Regions from separate parts of the Glutamicibacter sp. MCAF14 genome, predicted to be linked through region 1. Evidence: predicted binding sites of a transcription regulator. Region 1 holds the regulator's gene; the other holds the start of a gene.

Region 1 (8,457 bases):
CCAACATGCCTACTACCGCTGAAGCGACTTCCATCTTCCAAGACGCAGGGGTGCTCTTTGGCCCGGGCAAGGCAGCTAACGCCGGTGGCGTTGCTACCTCGGCTCTGGAGATGCAGCAGAACGCCAGCCGCGACTCGTGGACCTTCGAGCACACTGAGCGTCGTCTGAGCGAGATCATGGTCGGCATCCACGCAAGCTGTGCAGCCACCGCAGAAGAATACGGCATGCCAGGCAACTATGTTGCCGGTGCAAACATTGCTGGCTTCGTGAAGGTGGCTGATGCAATGCTGGCTCAGGGCGTCATCTAGTAAGTGAATTTGATCCAATCCGTGGGTTTTCACTGGGGATTCTCAGGGAAAACCCACGGATTGTTTCGTTTAAGCATCAAAAAATGTGATTCAAAAGGCTACAGGTGTGTTTCGTGATGCAAAAGTTACAAAAGTGCGATTAGACTAGTGCAAAGCGAATGTGAACCTGAACCGTCGATGTTGATCCAAAGCCGTGTAAGTTCATCTTCGCTATTATTTACGCGACGAATTAGAGATCAGCGTCAGGAGATTATCCCGCATGACGGATAAACAGAATTTTGCCGGAGCCCGTTTCATGACTGTGGCCGAAGTGGCCGACATGATGCGTGTTTCCAAAATGACCGTTTATCGGCTGATCCACGCAGGCGACTTGCCTGCTGTTCAGTTCGGTCGCTCCTATCGCGTTCCGGAAAACGCCGTGGAATCTTACTTGAATGCTGCGGCCATTGATCCGCAGCACGGTACCGGTTCTTACGGTCGATAGTCCGCGCGATGGTCAGAGCATGGCCGAAAAGCGGGTAATCTGTTAAGGAACGTTTAACGTCGGGTCAACCTTGTCCTTGTGCACGCGCGCAAGCAGGCGTTTGGGGTTGACGCATTTATTTAGTTTGTGAGGAACCATTATGGGCTCTGTTATCAAGAAGCGCCGCAAGCGTATGTCGAAGAAGAAGCACCGCAAATTGCTTCGCAAGACCCGCCACCAGCGTCGCAATAAGAAGTAAATCTACTTCTGAGCGTTTGCCGCTAGGCAATCATCGCCACCGCTTCACAGTGAAACTGTTGAACGGTGGCGATTGCTTTATCTAAAGCCGCTCAGTGCCCTTCTAAGAGCCGGAACGGCGCAGGATTGAACGTCGAGCCGCCCAGAGCGCCCCAAGCACCCCAGCGGTCTTCAGGCCGAGTTTGGCGGCACGCTGACCGGTCCGGAAGTCATAGACCTGCCATCCGCGGCGCTTGGCATAGGCACGGAGCCGCGCATCGGGGTTGATGCACACCGGATGGCCCACAGCTTCAAGCAGCGGAACATCATTGTAGGAATCTGAGTAGGCCCAGGACTTGGATAGCGAGATGCCGCGAGCCTTGGCCAGGGTGCGTACCGCCTGAGCCTTTTCCGCCGCATGCAGGATCGGGCTGGACAGCGATCCGGTGTAAAAACCGTCCTCGCTGGCCACTACCGTGCCCAAAGCACCGGTAAGTTCCAAACGATCTGAGATGACATTCGCCACTTCCAGGGGAGTGGCCGTGACCAGCCAGACCTCGCGTCCCACCGTGCGATGCTGGCGCGCAATAGCCACCGAACCGGCCCACAGCTTCGGCTCGATGTATTCGTCGTAGATCTCGTTTCCAATCTTCTCGATCTCGGACACCGGGATGCCCCGCACCATCATCAGCGCACGGTCGCGAATCTGATGGATATCGCCTAGATGTTCGCCGCGTGCAGCAAAACGCAATTGCTTCAGGGCGAACCAGAGGATTTCACGGAACTGGAAGAAACGGCGCTCATGGAGCTTGCGGGCCAGCAGATACAGCGACGCACCACGCACCAGGGTGTTATCGACGTCGAAGAAAGCGGCAACCGTATCCGGAGCTACGGAAGAATTCGGGTTCAGGTGAGGATCGATGGAAGGCATTTGATCCAGTTTATTTCATCGCCAAGTTTAAGCGTGGTTACGGCTCGTGAGATTATGGACAGGTGAGTACTTTGCATCAGATTCAGCTGTTGGTCCGAGAAGGCTGCCACCTGTGCCAGGCCGCACGCGAAACCGTGGCTGAGGTGACGGGCCGCTTGCATATGGAATTCTCTGAACTCGATATTGACCAGGATCCGCAGTTGCTTGCCAAGCACCATGAGGAAGTTCCAGTCTTGCTGATCGACGGCGAAGTTCGGGACTTCTGGCACATCGATGCCCAACGCCTGGAACGGCTGCTGAGCAGCTAGCTGCTACCGAATAAATGATTTTGCGTTGTGCTCGAAGAGAGCACCGAAAAGTGCGGGAGAACGAAAATGTCGGAGCTTGAAGCCCGGGTGTTGCCTGAGGCCACGCTGGCTCGACTGACCCAGTACCTGCGCGCGCTAAATGCCTTGGACGCCCAAGGACTAGAACGCACCAGTTCCGGGGTGCTGGCCAAAGAAGCTGGCGTGAACCCCTCGATCCTGCGCAAGGACCTTTCCTGGCTGGGTTCTTATGGAACCCGCGGGGTCGGCTACGTGGTCCGTGAACTTGCCGAACATATCAGCCGCACGCTGGGCTTGAACCAGGACTGGCGCGTAGCCATCCTTGGTGCAGGTAACCTCGGCCGCGCGCTGAGCGGCTATGCAGGTTTCAAATCCCGCGGCTTCAACGTCAAGGCCATCTTGGATATCGACCCTGCGCTGGAGGGCAAAGCAGTTGGCGAGCTGCACGTGGAAGCCATCGCAGACCTGGCAAACGTTGTCCAGCGCGAAGAAATCAACATTGCCGTGCTGGCAATCCCTGGCGATGCCGCCCAGGACCTGGTTTACGAACTAGCTGAGCTCTCTGTCCGCTCGGTCCTGTCCTTCGCACCTAAGCCGCTGCGCGTTCCAGAGGGAATGAATCTGCGCCGCGTGGATCTGTCCACCGAACTGCAGATCCTGGCTTACCTCGCGGTCCAAGGCTGAGCGCAAGACTAGACCTGCGCTAACGACGAAAGGCGTAGCTGCCTCATCCTTATTGCGGATGAGGCAGCTACGCCTTTTCGTGCTTCTGGGCTTAGAAGGCAAACCCCAGCGCGCGTTTAGCGGTAGCCAGCCCGGCGGGCCATGCGGCGCTGGGCAATGTACTCCGAGGATGGACGCAGCCAGGCAAAGACTACGCCGGCAACGCCCAGCAAGATTCCCACTACGTACACCGCGTTGATCAGGCCTGCTTGGGTATCAGCGAACATGCTGACCATTGGAACCGTGGTGACCAGATTCAGCAGTGAAAGCGCTGCAAGGATCGTGGCGAGAATGCGCATGCCACCTACGCCGCGGCCAACGAAGAAGCCCACCAGGAAGTACAGGCCCAAGGTAATGATCATGCCGACAATCACGAAGCTGGAGATCATCGAATTGACCTGGGCCATGAAAGCTTCAGGACTTTGCATCATCTGTTCAACGAGCGGATCCTTGTTCATCCCCGGGGTGCTTTGCATCTGGTTCTGGAATTCTTCCTGAACCAGCGACCACTGCTGGCCGATCATGTTGGCCATCATGTTGGAGGTGGCCATCAGCCAGCTGCTGAGGGCACTGAAAATACCTGCAAGCATGATCAGCCCGAAAGCAATAGCCAAGGTCCGAGGACGCTCGACCGGTGGTTGCACCGCGGCATAGCCGCCCTGGGCAGCGTACTGGTCGTAGCCCGGTGCCTGCGGCTGCCCATAAGGATTGGGATTCTGTCCGTACGGGTTCTGCCCGGCAGCCGAGGGCTGCTGGCCGTAAGGGTTTTCGCCGTACGGGTTCTGCTGCGAACCCTGGCCCGCGGAATCCGGGTTGTATGGCTGTCCCGGCTGGTTAGGATCGTTATTGCTCATGGTGCATCCTTCTGGGTCGAACTGTCTTATTACCAAGCGTAGTGGCAGAGGATTGTGAGCAAGCCCTCCGAAAGGATGGTTTTTCCATATGGGATTCCAATGCGTGTCCTGTGAATAGTTGACGGTGGCCACATATTGCCTCTTTTGCATCGAATATTTGAGACACTGGGAGCATGCCTTTATCGACTGTCCATTTGTTGCGCCATGGGGAAGTTTTCAACCCTGACCGTATGCTCTACGGCCGGATCCCCGGCTTCGGGCTCTCGGAACTCGGGTTCCAGATGGCTGACGGGGCAGGCGAATATTTTGCCAAGCGCCAAGCCGAAGGCGGCAACGTCGTTCGGTTGGTCGCCTCGCCGCTGGTCCGTGCCCAGCAGACCGCTGCTCCGGCATCCAAGGCCTTGGGCTTGGAGATTCACACCGATGAGCGCGTGGTTGAAGCTGGCAACAAGCTCCAGGGGCTGTCCAAAGTCGCCGAGCATCTGCGCAAGCCAAAATACTGGCCGCTGCTGGTCAATCCGTTAAAGCCCTCGTGGGGCGAACCATATGCCGAGCAGGTAGCGCGCATGCGCACCGCCATGGCGGAGCACCGCAAAGCCGCGGTGGCTGAACATGGCGAAGGGGCGGAAGTCATCATCGTCAGCCACCAGCTGCCGATTTGGGTCACCCGCCGCGACGCCGAGAAGAAGCCGCTGTGGCATGATCCGCGCCAGCGCGAGTGCACACTGGCTTCGATCACCAGCTTTGATTTCGAAGGAGACGAATTGGTCTCCGTGCGTTACACCGAACCGTGCCCCGAGCTGCTAGCCGGCGCGGCGAATATTCCGGGAGCCTAAAGCAAAATGACAGATCCTGTGCCCAATCCTGGCCCGTTCAGCCGCCGCACCATGCTGCGTACGCTCCTGGTTGCCGCGGCCGTAGTGCCGCTGGCTGCCTGCAGCGGCAAGGAAGATGCGCTGACCGCACAAGCCAACAGCGGCGACGGCAAGAACTACATTGCCGGCGATGGCGCCGTTGAAGAATACGAAGTTGCCAAGCGCAGCGAACCGGTCACCATCAAGGCGTCCACCTACCACGGCACCGACATCGATTTCACGCAGTGGCAGGGCAAGCCGGTCGTGATGAACTTCTGGTATGCCGCCTGCGCACCGTGCCGTATCGAGGCACCGGATTTGAAGAAAATCGCTGAAGAGTTTGGCGAGAAGGTCGAATTCATCGGCGTCAACGTGCGCGATGAAGCCGAAGCTGCCAAGGCCTTTGAACGCACCTTCGAGATTCCTTATGAGTCGATTCAGGATACCGATGGGAACATCCAGCTCGCGATGACCAAATACGTTCCGCTGCAAGCTGTTCCATCCACCCTGGTGCTGGACCGCCAAGGCCGGGTCCGCGCCCGCGTCATCGGTGCCGTGGAGCCGAGCACGCTCAAGTCATTGATCAACACCGCTCTGACCGAAGAGTTGTGAGCTGATCAGTGACCACTAATCCATTCGCCGACATCGTCCTGGACGGGTCGTTGCTCCTTGCCGCCCCGGTGGCATTGCTGGCCGGATTGGTCTCCTTCCTTTCGCCCTGCGTGCTACCGCTGGTGCCGGGCTATCTCGGCTATGTCACCGGGCTGACCGGCGCGGATCTGAAGGAACACCGCCGTGGCCGCGTGGTTCTGGGCGTATTGCTGTTCGTCTTGGGATTCTCCGTGGTGTTCATCGCCGCCGGAGTGCTCTTCAGCCAGGCCACCTCATGGCTGAAATTCAACGGCTCCTGGGTCACTCAGGCATTGGGCCTGGTGGTGGTCTTCATGGGCATCGTGTTCATGGGCGGCTTCTCCTGGATGCAGCGCGATCGCAAGATCCACAAGCGCCCACCAGCAGGACTGTGGGGAGCCCCGGTACTGGGCTTGACCTTCGGGCTGGGCTGGGCACCGTGCATCGGACCGACCTTGAGCGCGGTATTGATCATGTCCACTGGCGTGGATGCCAACGTTGGACGCGGAACCCTGCTGACGGTGTTCTACTGCCTGGGCCTGGGATTGCCCTTCATCCTGATCGGGATGGGAATGCAACGCGGCATGCAGGCACTGGGATTCTTCCGCAAGCATCAACTTTTCATTATGCGTTTGGGCGGGGCGCTACTCATTGCCCTGGGCGTGGTCATGATGACCGGCCTGTGGGGTACGTGGGTCGCAGAACTGCAAAACTGGTTTGCCAATGAAGTGAGGTTGCCAATTTAATGGCGAAACAACAACGGAAGTCCAAGGGGAGCGGTGACGCGCCTGCCTTGGGATTCGTCGGCTCCCTGCGCTGGATCTGGACCCAGCTGACATCGATGCCAACAGCATTGTTCTTGCTGTTGCTGCTCGCGGTCGCTGCGGTACCCGGCTCCATTTTCCCGCAGCGCGATGCAAACCCTGAATCTGTCGCCCAGTACCTGGAACAGCACACCGTCGCTGGCCCATGGCTGGATCGATTCCAGATGTTCGAGGTGTACTCCTCGGTGTGGTTCTCCGCGATCTACATCCTGCTGTTCATCTCGCTCATTGGCTGCATCGTCCCGCGTGTGAAGAAGCATGCCAAGGCACTGCGCACGCCGCCGCCACGCACCCCTGCTCGGCTTGAACGCCTGCCGCAGTACGAATCGCACGAAATTCTTGAAGGCGAAGCGGACACCCCAACCGATGCGCAGGTCATCGAGGATTCCTTCAAGATCCTGAAGAAGCGCGGCTACCGCGTGGAACGACGCAGTGATGCAACCGGTGAATCGGTTGCCGCCGAACGCGGCTACACCCGGGAAATCGGTAACCTTGTCTTCCACATTTCCCTGATGGGAGTGCTCGCTTCGGCCGCCATCGGCGGAGCCTATGGCTACACCGGCCAGCGCGTGGTGGTCGAGGGAGAAACCTTCGTCAACTCGCTGGTCAGCTACGACTCCTTCACCCCAGGCACCGGATTCAACGCCGATAACCTGCCGCCTTTCGCGGTGACCCTGGATAAATTCGACATCATCTTCGACCGCGAATCCGAAAGCCACTTCGGCCAGCCGCTGGACTTCACCGCCCACGTCACCGTGCGCGACTCCGCTGATGCTCAGCCTGAAGAGGACGACCTGAAGGTCAACCACCCGCTGCGTATCAGCGGTGGCGATGTGTACCTGGTCGGCAATGGCTACGCACCGGTGATCACCGTCAAGGACGGCAAAGGAAATGTTTCCTATTCCGGTCCAGCGGTCTCGATTCCCCAGGATTCGGTCTATACCTCGATGTTCGTCTTGAAAGTGCCAGATGCTGAACCTTCGCAGCTGGGCTTCCAAGGCTTCCTGCTTCCCACCGCGCTGGTGGATGAAAACGGATTCGGCATCTCTGGGGATCCCAATGCCATCAACCCGCAGCTTCACCTGAACTCCTACTTCGGAGACCTCGGCTTGGACGATGGAAATCCGCAGAACGTGTTCGTACTGGACACCGACAAGATGGATCCGCTCAACAGCCGTGATCTGGATGCCGGCGGCATCATCCTCGAAGCCGGGCAGACCTACGAACTGCCAAACGGCAAGGGATCGATTACCTTTGACGACCTGAAGCGCTACGTTGCGCTGGACATCAACTACGACCCGGGAAAGCTGCCAATCGGCATTTTCTCAGGTCTGGCACTGATTGGCTTGGCAGTCTCGCTGTTCACCCCGCGTCGCCGCGTTTGGGTAAAGCTGAAGCATGAAAACGGCAAGCGTACTATCGAATATGCAATGCTGGCACGTGGTGAAGATCCACGCCTGGAACGCGAAGCTGCAGAACTACAAAAGATCTTCGATAAGGCTTGGCCACTGGCCAGCCAGGATCAGAACCAAGGAGCAGTAAATGGGTAACGCCGGGGCCTTAGCGCCCATCAATGAAACGCTGGGTGAATACAGTCAGCTGTTCATGCTGCTGGCCGCCATGGTCTATGGCGTAGTCTTCATCATTTTCGCTTTGGACCTGGCCAAGACCAACAAGTCCATCAGCGAAATGGATTCCGAAGCGCTCAAGCGTGATGAGGAACTGCTGGTCAGCGTGGGCAGCAGCGCAGTGGGTGGCAAGGGCCGTTCACGTCGCACCGCTGTGCAGCGTGCAGATAACGTCGGTGAGCACATCGTGACCGACAAGATGGAATACACGCAGTTCTCGGCCAAGCGCCCCACCGCGCGCATCGCCGTGGTGCTGATGTGGCTGGCAGCGGTCCTGCACGGCGGGGCCGTCATTGCCCGTGCGGTGGCCGCAAACCGTGTGCCATGGGGCAACATGTACGAGTTCCTTTCCACCGGTGCTTTCGTGGTGGCCTTCGTCTTCCTGATTGTGCTGTTCTTCAAGGATCTGCGCTTCCTGGGCTCGTTCATCTCCGGCCTGGTGACCTTGATGCTGTGCGGTGCGACCATCGGCTTCCCAACTCCAGTTGGCCACCTGGTTCCAGCCCTGCAGTCACCATGGATCGTCATCCACGTATCCATCGCAGTGCTGGCCTCGGCACTGTTTGCCATCAGCTTCGCCATGAATGTGCTGCAGCTGGTGCAGCACGCCCGCATGAACCGCCTGGCTGCCGGCCAGAGCGACAAGCTGCCATTCATGCGCGTGGTGCCAGGTGCCGGT
Region 2 (8,457 bases), on a different contig from region 1:
TTCAGTAGTTCTCCAGGGTTTTCCGGTGCGACAGGCTGCTGGACAAGGAAACGGGAGACCTCGCCCCGGGTGTGCTTCGCGAAGTGCGAAACCACCTTGGGGGTGCCATTGCGCAGCTGGAACACGTTAACGGCAACCTGGTTGCAGTTGCTCGGCTTGTAGGCGGCAGCGTAGGTGCTGGAACGGGCATCGACAATCAGCTGATCCGCGGCGGCGGCATCCAGCACCGGGGTCAGGCGCTTCTTCCACCAGCTGGCCAGCTTGCCCAGCGGTTCAAGCTTCGCCGACATCGACAGGCGGTAGGGAGGGATGCGATCGCCGAAGCGCACCGCGCCCCATAGTGCGGAGACCACGATGATCGATTCATCGGCACGCTGTGCGGAGGCCTGATCCAGCGAGGCATAGTTCAGGGCTTCGAACAGCACACCGGAATAGATATCGTGGGCGCGAGCTGCCGGTTCGTTGTGCAGGGAAATGTTGCGGGCTACTTCCTTAGCCAGCGAGGCGCCGACCCCCAAAACCGACATGGCATCTTCGCGAGCTGAAACTTCGGCCAAGGCATCAAGCACCTGGCGTCGTTCCTGTTCAAGCTCCGGGAAGGATAAATCGGCAAAGTCGAACGGGGAGCCTTCAGTGTGGGCGGTCTTGCCTTCGGAAGGCGGCAGCAAAATAAGCACGCTTTTTAGCTTATCTGAGATTGGCGGCGGCTTTTTGCAAGGGACCTCTCCTGTTTGGCACCCTGGCTCTGTACTGCCTGGGCACCGGTGGCTAGGCTGGGCTAATGCACCCGCGCCGGGTCCACACCACGCCAGCAGAAGCCAGCTAGGAGAAGCCATGCAGCGCAATCCGCAGCCCGCCACCGATTTCGATGTGATTGTCATCGGCGCTGGTCCCGCCGGGGAAAACGCCGCTGATTATGCAGCCAAACAAGGACTGTCGGCAGCCATTGTCGAGTCCGAGCTGGTGGGTGGTGAATGCTCGTATTGGGCCTGCATGCCTTCCAAGGCGTTGTTGCGCAGTGGCCAGGTGCTGGCAGCGGCGCAACGGGTGCCTGGAGCTGGCCAAGCAATCACTTCCACTCTTGATGTATCTGCGGTGCTGGCCCGGCGCGATGCCTTCACGAGCAACTGGGATGATGACGGCCAAGTGCAATGGCTGCGCTCTGCGGGCATTGAACTGCTGCGCGGCCACGGGCAGCTGGTGGCCCCGGGCATAGTGGCTGTGGGAGGACGCGAGTACCGGGCCCGCGCCGTGGTGCTGGCCACCGGATCCATCCCGGTGCTGCCGCAAATTCCTGGACTGGCCGAGGCGCAAGCATGGGGTACCCGCGAAGCTACCGCAGCCAAGAAGATTCCGCCGCGGCTGGCAATCATCGGTGGCGGGGTGGCCGCAGTGGAGATGGCCTTCGCCTTCAACTCACTGGGATCAGCGGTCACCGTGCTCTCGCGCGGTGCGCTGCTGAGCCGAGAGGAACCTTTCGCCGGACAGATGGTGGCCGCAGCCTTGGAAGAACAGGGCGTCGAGGTGCGTATCGGTGCCACGCCCTCAAAAGTGTCCCGGGACGCTCAGGGAATCGTGCACCTCGACTTCGCTGAGGGGAGCGCCGTGGCGGCCGATGAGCTGCTGGTGGCCACGGGCCGCCGCGCAAATACCTCGAATCTGGGATTGGAAGCCGTGGACTTGGACCCGGCGGCGATTGACGTTGATGACACGTTGCGGGTCTCGGGGACCGACTGGCTGTACGTGGTCGGCGATGCCAACGGGCGAGGCCTGCTCACCCACCAGGGCAAGTACCAGGCGAGAGTCGCCGGCGAGGCGATCGCTGCCCGGTTGTCCGGGGCCGAGGTGCAGGACGCCAAATGGGGCCGGCATGCGGCCACGGCAGATCATGGGGCAATCCCGCGGGTGGTGTTCACCGATCCGCAGGTCGCTGCCGTGGGCCTGACCGAACACGCAGCGAGAGCCCAGGGACTTGGCATCAAGGTCATCGAACATGATTTGGGTGCCATTGCCGGAGCCAGCTTGCATGCTGATGGGTATACGGGGCGTGCCAAGCTGGTGATCGACCGGGAACGCGGTGTAATTCTCGGGGCGAGTTTCGTGGGGCAGGATGCGGCCGAGCTGCTGCATGCTGCCACCGTGGCAATCATCGGCGAGGTTCCGTTGGAGAGGCTGTGGCATGCGGTCCCGGCCTACCCGACGCTGAGCGAAATCTGGTTGCGGCTGCTGGAAACCGAGCGCTTCGGGTAGCGCCAGTGTGGCCAGTGGCTCACGGCGGTGGTCAGCGCCGGGAAACTCGCGGGGCTAGAATGGTTAATGAATGGGATGGCCAGACGGTCGCGTGGCAAGTTATTGTCCCGAGGAACGTCCGGGCTCCGCAGAACAGGGTGGTGGGTAACGCCCACTCGGGGTAACCCGCAGGCTAGTGCCACAGAAAATAGACCGCCAGGTTTCCTGGTAAGGGTGAAACGGTGGTGTAAGAGACCACCAGCGCCCCAAGTGATTGGGGCGGCTAGGTAAACCCCACCCGGAGCAAGGTCAGACAGACTGCGTTATGAGGGCTGTTCGCCCCATGCAGTCGGGTGGACCGCTAGAGGCTGCCGGCAACGGCAGTCGTAGATAGATGACCGTCCCGCTTCGGCGCGACAAAACCCGGCGTATCGGCCATCCCATTCACACTCTTCCTTCCCGCGATTGCGCCGGCATCAGCCCCTAATGCGCTGGTGAGATGATTCACAATCCGTAGCTCTCAGAATTTCTGCGCACGGTCTAGAATGGATCATGTACTTACGAGGATGATCCTGTTACCTCGTACCACCGCAAAAGCAATGGTGCTTCCCACGGTGCCAACCGACTTTATGGATCTGCGAGTCGGCTGAATTGGAAGGATTTTCTGTGACCCAGCAGTCTGTCGTTGCCCAGCAAGAATGGAGCGGGCGCGAAGAGCTCGCCGAGGCCATGATCCCACTGATCGGACGTCTGTACCGCAAGAACAATGTGGTGACCTCCGTCTACGGCCGCAAGCTGATCAACCAGTCCGCCATTGACATCATCAAGGCCCACCGCGTGGTGCGCCGCATCGATGGCGAAGAACTTGACCTGAATGACACCAAGGCCATCCTGGATGCCATCGAGACCCTGAATGTTGGCTCGGTTGCCGTTGACCTCGGTCGCGTGAACAAGAAGTTCAAGGAATCCGGATCCGCTGATCTGAACGCATTCCTCACCGAAGAATTGGGCGAGAAGGTTGGCCAGGCTGGCGCAACCGACGCAGAACCACAGGACGTAGTGCTCTACGGCTTTGGCCGCATCGGCCGCCTGCTGGCTCGCATTCTCATCGAGCGTGGCGGCTACGGCCTGCGCCTGCGTGCCATCGTGGTCCGCAAGGGCTCGGATGATGACATCGTCAAGCGCGCTTCGCTGCTGCGCCGCGACTCGGTCCACGGCCGCTTCGAAGGCTCGATCACCGTTGATGAGGAAAACAGCACGATCCTCGCCAACGGCACCCTGATCAAGGTCATCTACTCGAACGACCCGACCACCGTTGACTACACCGCACACGGCATCGACAACGCCATCGTGGTGGACAACACCGGCCGCTGGCGCGATGAGGCTGGCCTGTCCCAGCACCTGGCCGCCAAGGGCGTTTCCCGCGTCCTGCTGACTGCACCGGGCAAGGGCGATCTGAAGAACATCGTCCACGGCATCAACGATTCGTGGATCACCGCAGATGATAAGATCGTCACCGCTGCATCGTGCACCACCAACGCCATCACCCCAGTGCTCAAGGCCCTGAACGACAAGTTCGGCGTCATCCACGGGCACGTCGAGACCGTTCACTCGTTCACCAACGACCAGAACCTGATCGACAACTTCCACAAGGGCGAGCGCCGCGGCCGTTCGGCAGCGCTGAACATGGTGATCACCGAAACCGGTGCCGCCAAGGCAGTAGCCAAGGCCCTGCCGGAGTTCGAAGGCAAGCTGACCGGTAACGCCATCCGCGTACCGACCCCAGATGTCTCCATGGCGATCTTGAACCTGAATCTGGAAAACGAGACCACCAAGGAAGAGCTCAACGCCTACCTGCGTGAAACTTCGCTGACCTCCAGCCTGCACAAGCAGATCGACTACATCGATTCGCCTGAGGTTGTCTCCACCGACTTCGTTGGCTCGCGCCGAGCCGGCATCGTTGATGGCCTGGCCACCATCGTGACCGGCAAGAACGCTGTTGTCTACGTTTGGTACGACAACGAGTTCGGCTACTCCTGCCAGGTTGTGCGCGTCATCGAATCGATGGCCGGCACTCACCCAGCAGCAGTTCCAGCTTTGAAGGCTGAAGCCGTCACCGTCTAAGACCTTCCCGGTTTTATGCCAAAGGGACCTTCTCCAACGCTTTACGCGTCGGAGAAGGTCCCTTTGTGGTTCAACGGCTGCTAGCTCGCGATGGATGAGGAACTGTTCTTCGCCTCGCGTGAGCGCTGGGCCCCGTCATCGGCAATGATGTTGCCGTAGACCAGCCCCTGGCCGATAGTGGGGCCGGCGCCTGGGTAGACCTCGCCGAAGATATTCGAGGCAGTATTTCCCTGGGCGTAGAGACCTTGGATCGGCGAATCATCTTCGCGCACCACTACGGCCAAGCTCGTCGCCCAGGATTTCGTGCTGGTTGACCAATGGGTCACCGGGCGCCATGAACCGGCGCAGCCCTTGGCAGAGCTTTTGCGCAGGTACCTTGCTTCCCATGGGCCAGCAACCATCCGCGATGCTGCCTGGTCCTCGGGGCAAACCCTCAGCGATATGCGAGCAGCCAGCCAGACACTGGAAGAAGATCTCATCAGCGTAGGCAAGGATGAACGCGGCGAGGACTACTGGGTGATAGCCCAAAGCCTGGCACACGTAGTACTTCAGCCGGGGCGAGCATCCTAGCTACCGTTGCGCCTGCGTGGACCCTTCGATGAGTACTGCCTGGGCTATGGCACGCGCACCCTGGTAGCTGATGAGCAGATGACAGCGCAGATCCTGCCGGGCAAGAACGGCATGTTCCTACCTTTCTGGCTGCAGGAGGGGAGGGAGGCAAAGATCTTGAATGCAGAAACAGCGCCGACCGATAGTATCGGTGCGGCGCTGCATCAGCGGTATCTGGACTTCAAGACCGCTCGCTAGACGGCCAAGTCGCTAGTGCCCGAATGGATCCTCATCGCTACCCGGCAACCAGGTATTGCCCGGTACGCCCCAACCCAGAGCCTTCTTGGCCTTCTTCCAGCGCTTCTCCCAACGTGGCTGTAGCTTATCCACGTAGAGGCAGCCATCAAGATGGTCGTACTCGTGCTGCATGATGCGGGCGAACCAGCCATGAGCCTCGAAAGAGATCGGATTGCCGAACTCGTCAAAGCCTTCCACCTTCGCATAGTCTGCGCGCTGCAGCGGGTAGTTCAAGCCGGGAACCGACAAGCAGCCTTCTGAGTCCTCATCAGGGTGCGCAGGAGCCTGCGAAACCTTGGAGAGGGTCAGCTTCGGGTTGATCACCACGCCGCGTTCGGGCGCATCGTCCTGATCGGCGAATACGTAGGTGAACATGCGCAAGCCCAGACCGATCTGCGGAGCTGCAAGGCCGACGCCATGCGCTTCATCCATGGTCAGGTGCATATCGGCAACGAGCGCGCGCAACGCGTCATCAAACTCGGTTACCTCAACGGCACGCTTGTGCAATACCGGTTCGCCGTAAACAGTGATCTGCCGAATAGGCACGTGATCAGTTCCTTTCAAAAGTTCTTAGAGTGCTCGTCCAATAGTTTCACGCATGATCTCGCTTGTGCCACCGAAGATGGTCAGCAAGCGCGAGGCAGTGAACGACTGGGCAATCGGGTACTCCATGATGTAGCCATAGCCGCCATGCAGCTGCAATGCCTTATCGGAAAGCTTTTTCGCGCTCTCACTAGCCCAAAGCTTCACCTCGGCGGCATCGGAAGCATTCAGCTCACCCTCATTGAAAGCCAAGACCGCACGGTCAACGAAGCTCTGGGTGACATGCGCCTCAGTTTTCAAATCAGCCAGCTCAAAACGCGTGTTCTGGTATTCGGTGAGTACCTGGCCGAAGGTCGAGCGGTTCTTCGTATGCTCAAGCGCCTGCTCGAAGGATGCAGAGCAGATCGCCGATGCGGCCACGGCGAGAGCCAAACGAGCCTGGGGCAGCTGCGCCTTGACATAGGACAGGCCCTGGCCGACTTCACCAACAAGATCCGTCGCAGAGACGCGAACCTCGTCAAAGAACAACTCAGCGGTATCTGAGGCGCGCAGGCCCATCTTGTCGAACGGCTTGCCGTTGCTGTAGCCCTCGGAACGCTCAACCATGAACAGCGAGAAGGAATGCGCGCCGGCCCGCGAGCTCTCGCCATCGGTACGCGCAAGCACTAGCGACGCATCGCCAAAGGCCGCATTGCCGATGAAGGTCTTCTGCCCGCTGATCAGCCAGTCATCGCCATCGCGCACCGCCTTTGTGCGCACCGCACGCAGGTCAGAACCCGCGCCAGGCTCGGTCAGCGCGCAGGAGGTGATGGTAGAGCCGTCCACCATGCGTGGAAGCCACTTAGCCTTCAGATCCGCAGAGCCGTAGTTCAACAGGTAAGGCAGGACCAAGTCATCGTGCAGGTGGAAGGACAATGCCACGGCCAAATGGCCCGAGCGCACGAACTCCTCATCAAGCACTACGCGGAAACGGTAGTCATCAATCCCCATGCCACCGAATTCTTCAGGCACGGCAAGACCCAGCAGGCCGTTCTCGCCGGCAGACTGCCACACCTCGCGAGGAATCTGGTGGTCCTTCTCCCACTGGGCGTATTTGCCGGAAATCTCCCGGGCGTTGAACTCGGTAGCAAGTTCACGGAACTGCTCGTGGTCCTCTTCGAAGAGCGCGCGTTTCACAGGGGGAGTACCTTTCGGTGTATAGAACGAAGGCATAAAGCTCACTGGCTTGCCGAAGTACATCATCCATTATGGTCGCTGAAGCCAAATGATGCCTATTCGCCGGGGCAAAGAACGATTCAAGTCACTAATTAACGCCAAAAGTCTCGAAAAACACGGGGTTAGACCCCAAAGCGTCACTCGTTCGAACAAAGATTCGAATCTATGTTTCAAACCGCCGAAATATGACTTAATCGCACTCTACGAGCCTCATGCGCTCGCCGGTAGGTTCGAACATTCAGTCCAAGCACCGACTTTGGAGAACAGTTCGCGACCCGATTGGATATTCACGTGTACTTGGCCGGATCCGTAGCCGACACGACAGCGGCCAGCGGCATGCTTCTCCGTGTCGAGTCAGGCGAATTGGTCTACGGGAACCCTGCAGCTTACTCTGACGTCAGGTTTGCAGGGCAAGTGCTTTTATTCGGCGATTTCGCCGAGGACGGCTTGGCGGTATTGATGTCGGGCAAGTGGGTCTGCTCCCGTGCCTGCTGGAGGTATCCGGCCTGGACTTGCTTCGGATTGGGCACCTCTGCTTGCCACCCATGTCAGTGGAAACGAAAAAGACCTGGTTCAGAATTCTCATTCTGAACCAGGTCTTTGACTCTGGGGTGAGTAACGGGGTTTGAACCCGCGACCTTCTGGACCACAACCAGACGCTCTACCGACTGAGCTATACCCACCATGTTTACTTCGATACTAGTCAGAAGCGGTAGTGCTAATGATTTTGTACCGGGCAACGAGAAATACTATACACGTATCCGAACCTGAAATACCAATTCGTTCGGCGTCATCGATGAGTTTGTGACCGGACGCTCACTATTTGTGACCGTCAGCGTGATGATTGATGCTGTTCTGCCCTGCCGGATCGTATTCAAGGCTGGCCAAATGGTTACTCGAATCAGGCTCGGGGGAGAGCACCCGGAGGAGGCTGGCCATGCACTGGTGGCGCATAGAGTATGCGCTTGAGATGCCGGTGACTGATTTTCACAATCTCTGCCACAGCTGCGCATTTATTCTTGGCCGACCGGGCTGGTGGCGTGCACTAAAAAGAGCTGGATAAGCAAAAGACTCGATCCGGAACTTTCGTTCTGAATCGAGTCTTTATCTCTGGGGTGAGTAACGGGGTTTGAACCCGCGACCTTCTGGACCACAACCAGACGCTCTACCGACTGAGCTATACCCACCATGTTTACTTCGACACTAGTCAGATCACTTTTGCGAGCTGTTTCCGTATCTGGCAACGAGAAATACTATACACACAATTCTTAGCTCGATGCCAATCAAGAGGCCCCTGAAGTGCTGTGCAGTGCGTCACCTGCGTTTCAGGGGCCTCAAGAAGAAGCTAGTTTGCGCTTTCGCTGAGCTGATCGGCAATCTTCTTGGCCTCATCAGAGGTCGGGCCTGGAGCTGGAACCATGATGGCATCGCGGTAGTAGCGAAGCTCATTGATCGAATCCTGGATGTCACCGAGCGCCCGGTGGTTTCCGGTCTTAGCTG

The links. The regulator Rex, encoded in region 1, represses fermentation and respiration genes when NADH is low (regulators of the CRP and FNR family bind a similar motif). The targets are predictions, from matches to a motif close to CTTGTGAANNNNTTCACAAG.
Region 2: AB4Y71_RS09545 (glyceraldehyde-3-phosphate dehydrogenase) is a predicted target of Rex. The motif match lies at 2,721-2,740, and genes of this name have one in related genera.

The regions. Positions count from the first base shown of each region.
Region 1 covers NZ_JBFREO010000002.1:110,160-118,616, forward strand. Annotated here, with positions in the region: gene gdhA (NADP-specific glutamate dehydrogenase) at 1-308, shown strand, start outside; gene AB4Y71_RS03030 (helix-turn-helix domain-containing protein) at 568-792, shown strand; gene AB4Y71_RS03035 (30S ribosomal protein bS22) at 932-1,030, shown strand; gene AB4Y71_RS03040 (HAD family hydrolase) at 1,133-1,939, opposite strand; gene AB4Y71_RS03045 (glutaredoxin family protein) at 2,002-2,247, shown strand; gene AB4Y71_RS03050 (redox-sensing transcriptional repressor Rex) at 2,275-2,949, shown strand; gene AB4Y71_RS03055 (hypothetical protein) at 3,066-3,842, opposite strand; gene AB4Y71_RS03060 (histidine phosphatase family protein) at 4,016-4,678, shown strand; gene AB4Y71_RS03065 (TlpA family protein disulfide reductase) at 4,685-5,308, shown strand; gene AB4Y71_RS03070 (cytochrome c biogenesis CcdA family protein) at 5,317-6,072, shown strand; gene resB (cytochrome c biogenesis protein ResB) at 6,072-7,700, shown strand; gene ccsB (c-type cytochrome biogenesis protein CcsB) at 7,693-8,457, shown strand, end outside.
Region 2 covers NZ_JBFREO010000004.1:451,105-459,561, forward strand. Annotated here, with positions in the region: gene AB4Y71_RS09530 (YaaA family protein) at 1-677, opposite strand, end outside; gene AB4Y71_RS09535 (dihydrolipoyl dehydrogenase family protein) at 835-2,250, shown strand; RNA gene rnpB (RNase P RNA component class A) at 2,322-2,676, shown strand; gene AB4Y71_RS09545 (glyceraldehyde-3-phosphate dehydrogenase) at 2,896-4,353, shown strand; gene AB4Y71_RS09550 (FAD-binding protein) at 4,434-4,637, opposite strand; gene AB4Y71_RS09555 (DNA glycosylase AlkZ-like family protein) at 4,657-4,923, shown strand; gene AB4Y71_RS09560 (hypothetical protein) at 4,930-5,160, shown strand; gene def (peptide deformylase) at 5,173-5,745, opposite strand; gene AB4Y71_RS09570 (acyl-CoA dehydrogenase family protein) at 5,770-6,918, opposite strand; tRNA gene AB4Y71_RS09575 (tRNA-His) at 7,565-7,640, opposite strand; tRNA gene AB4Y71_RS09580 (tRNA-His) at 8,069-8,144, opposite strand; gene orn (oligoribonuclease) at 8,303-8,457, opposite strand, start outside.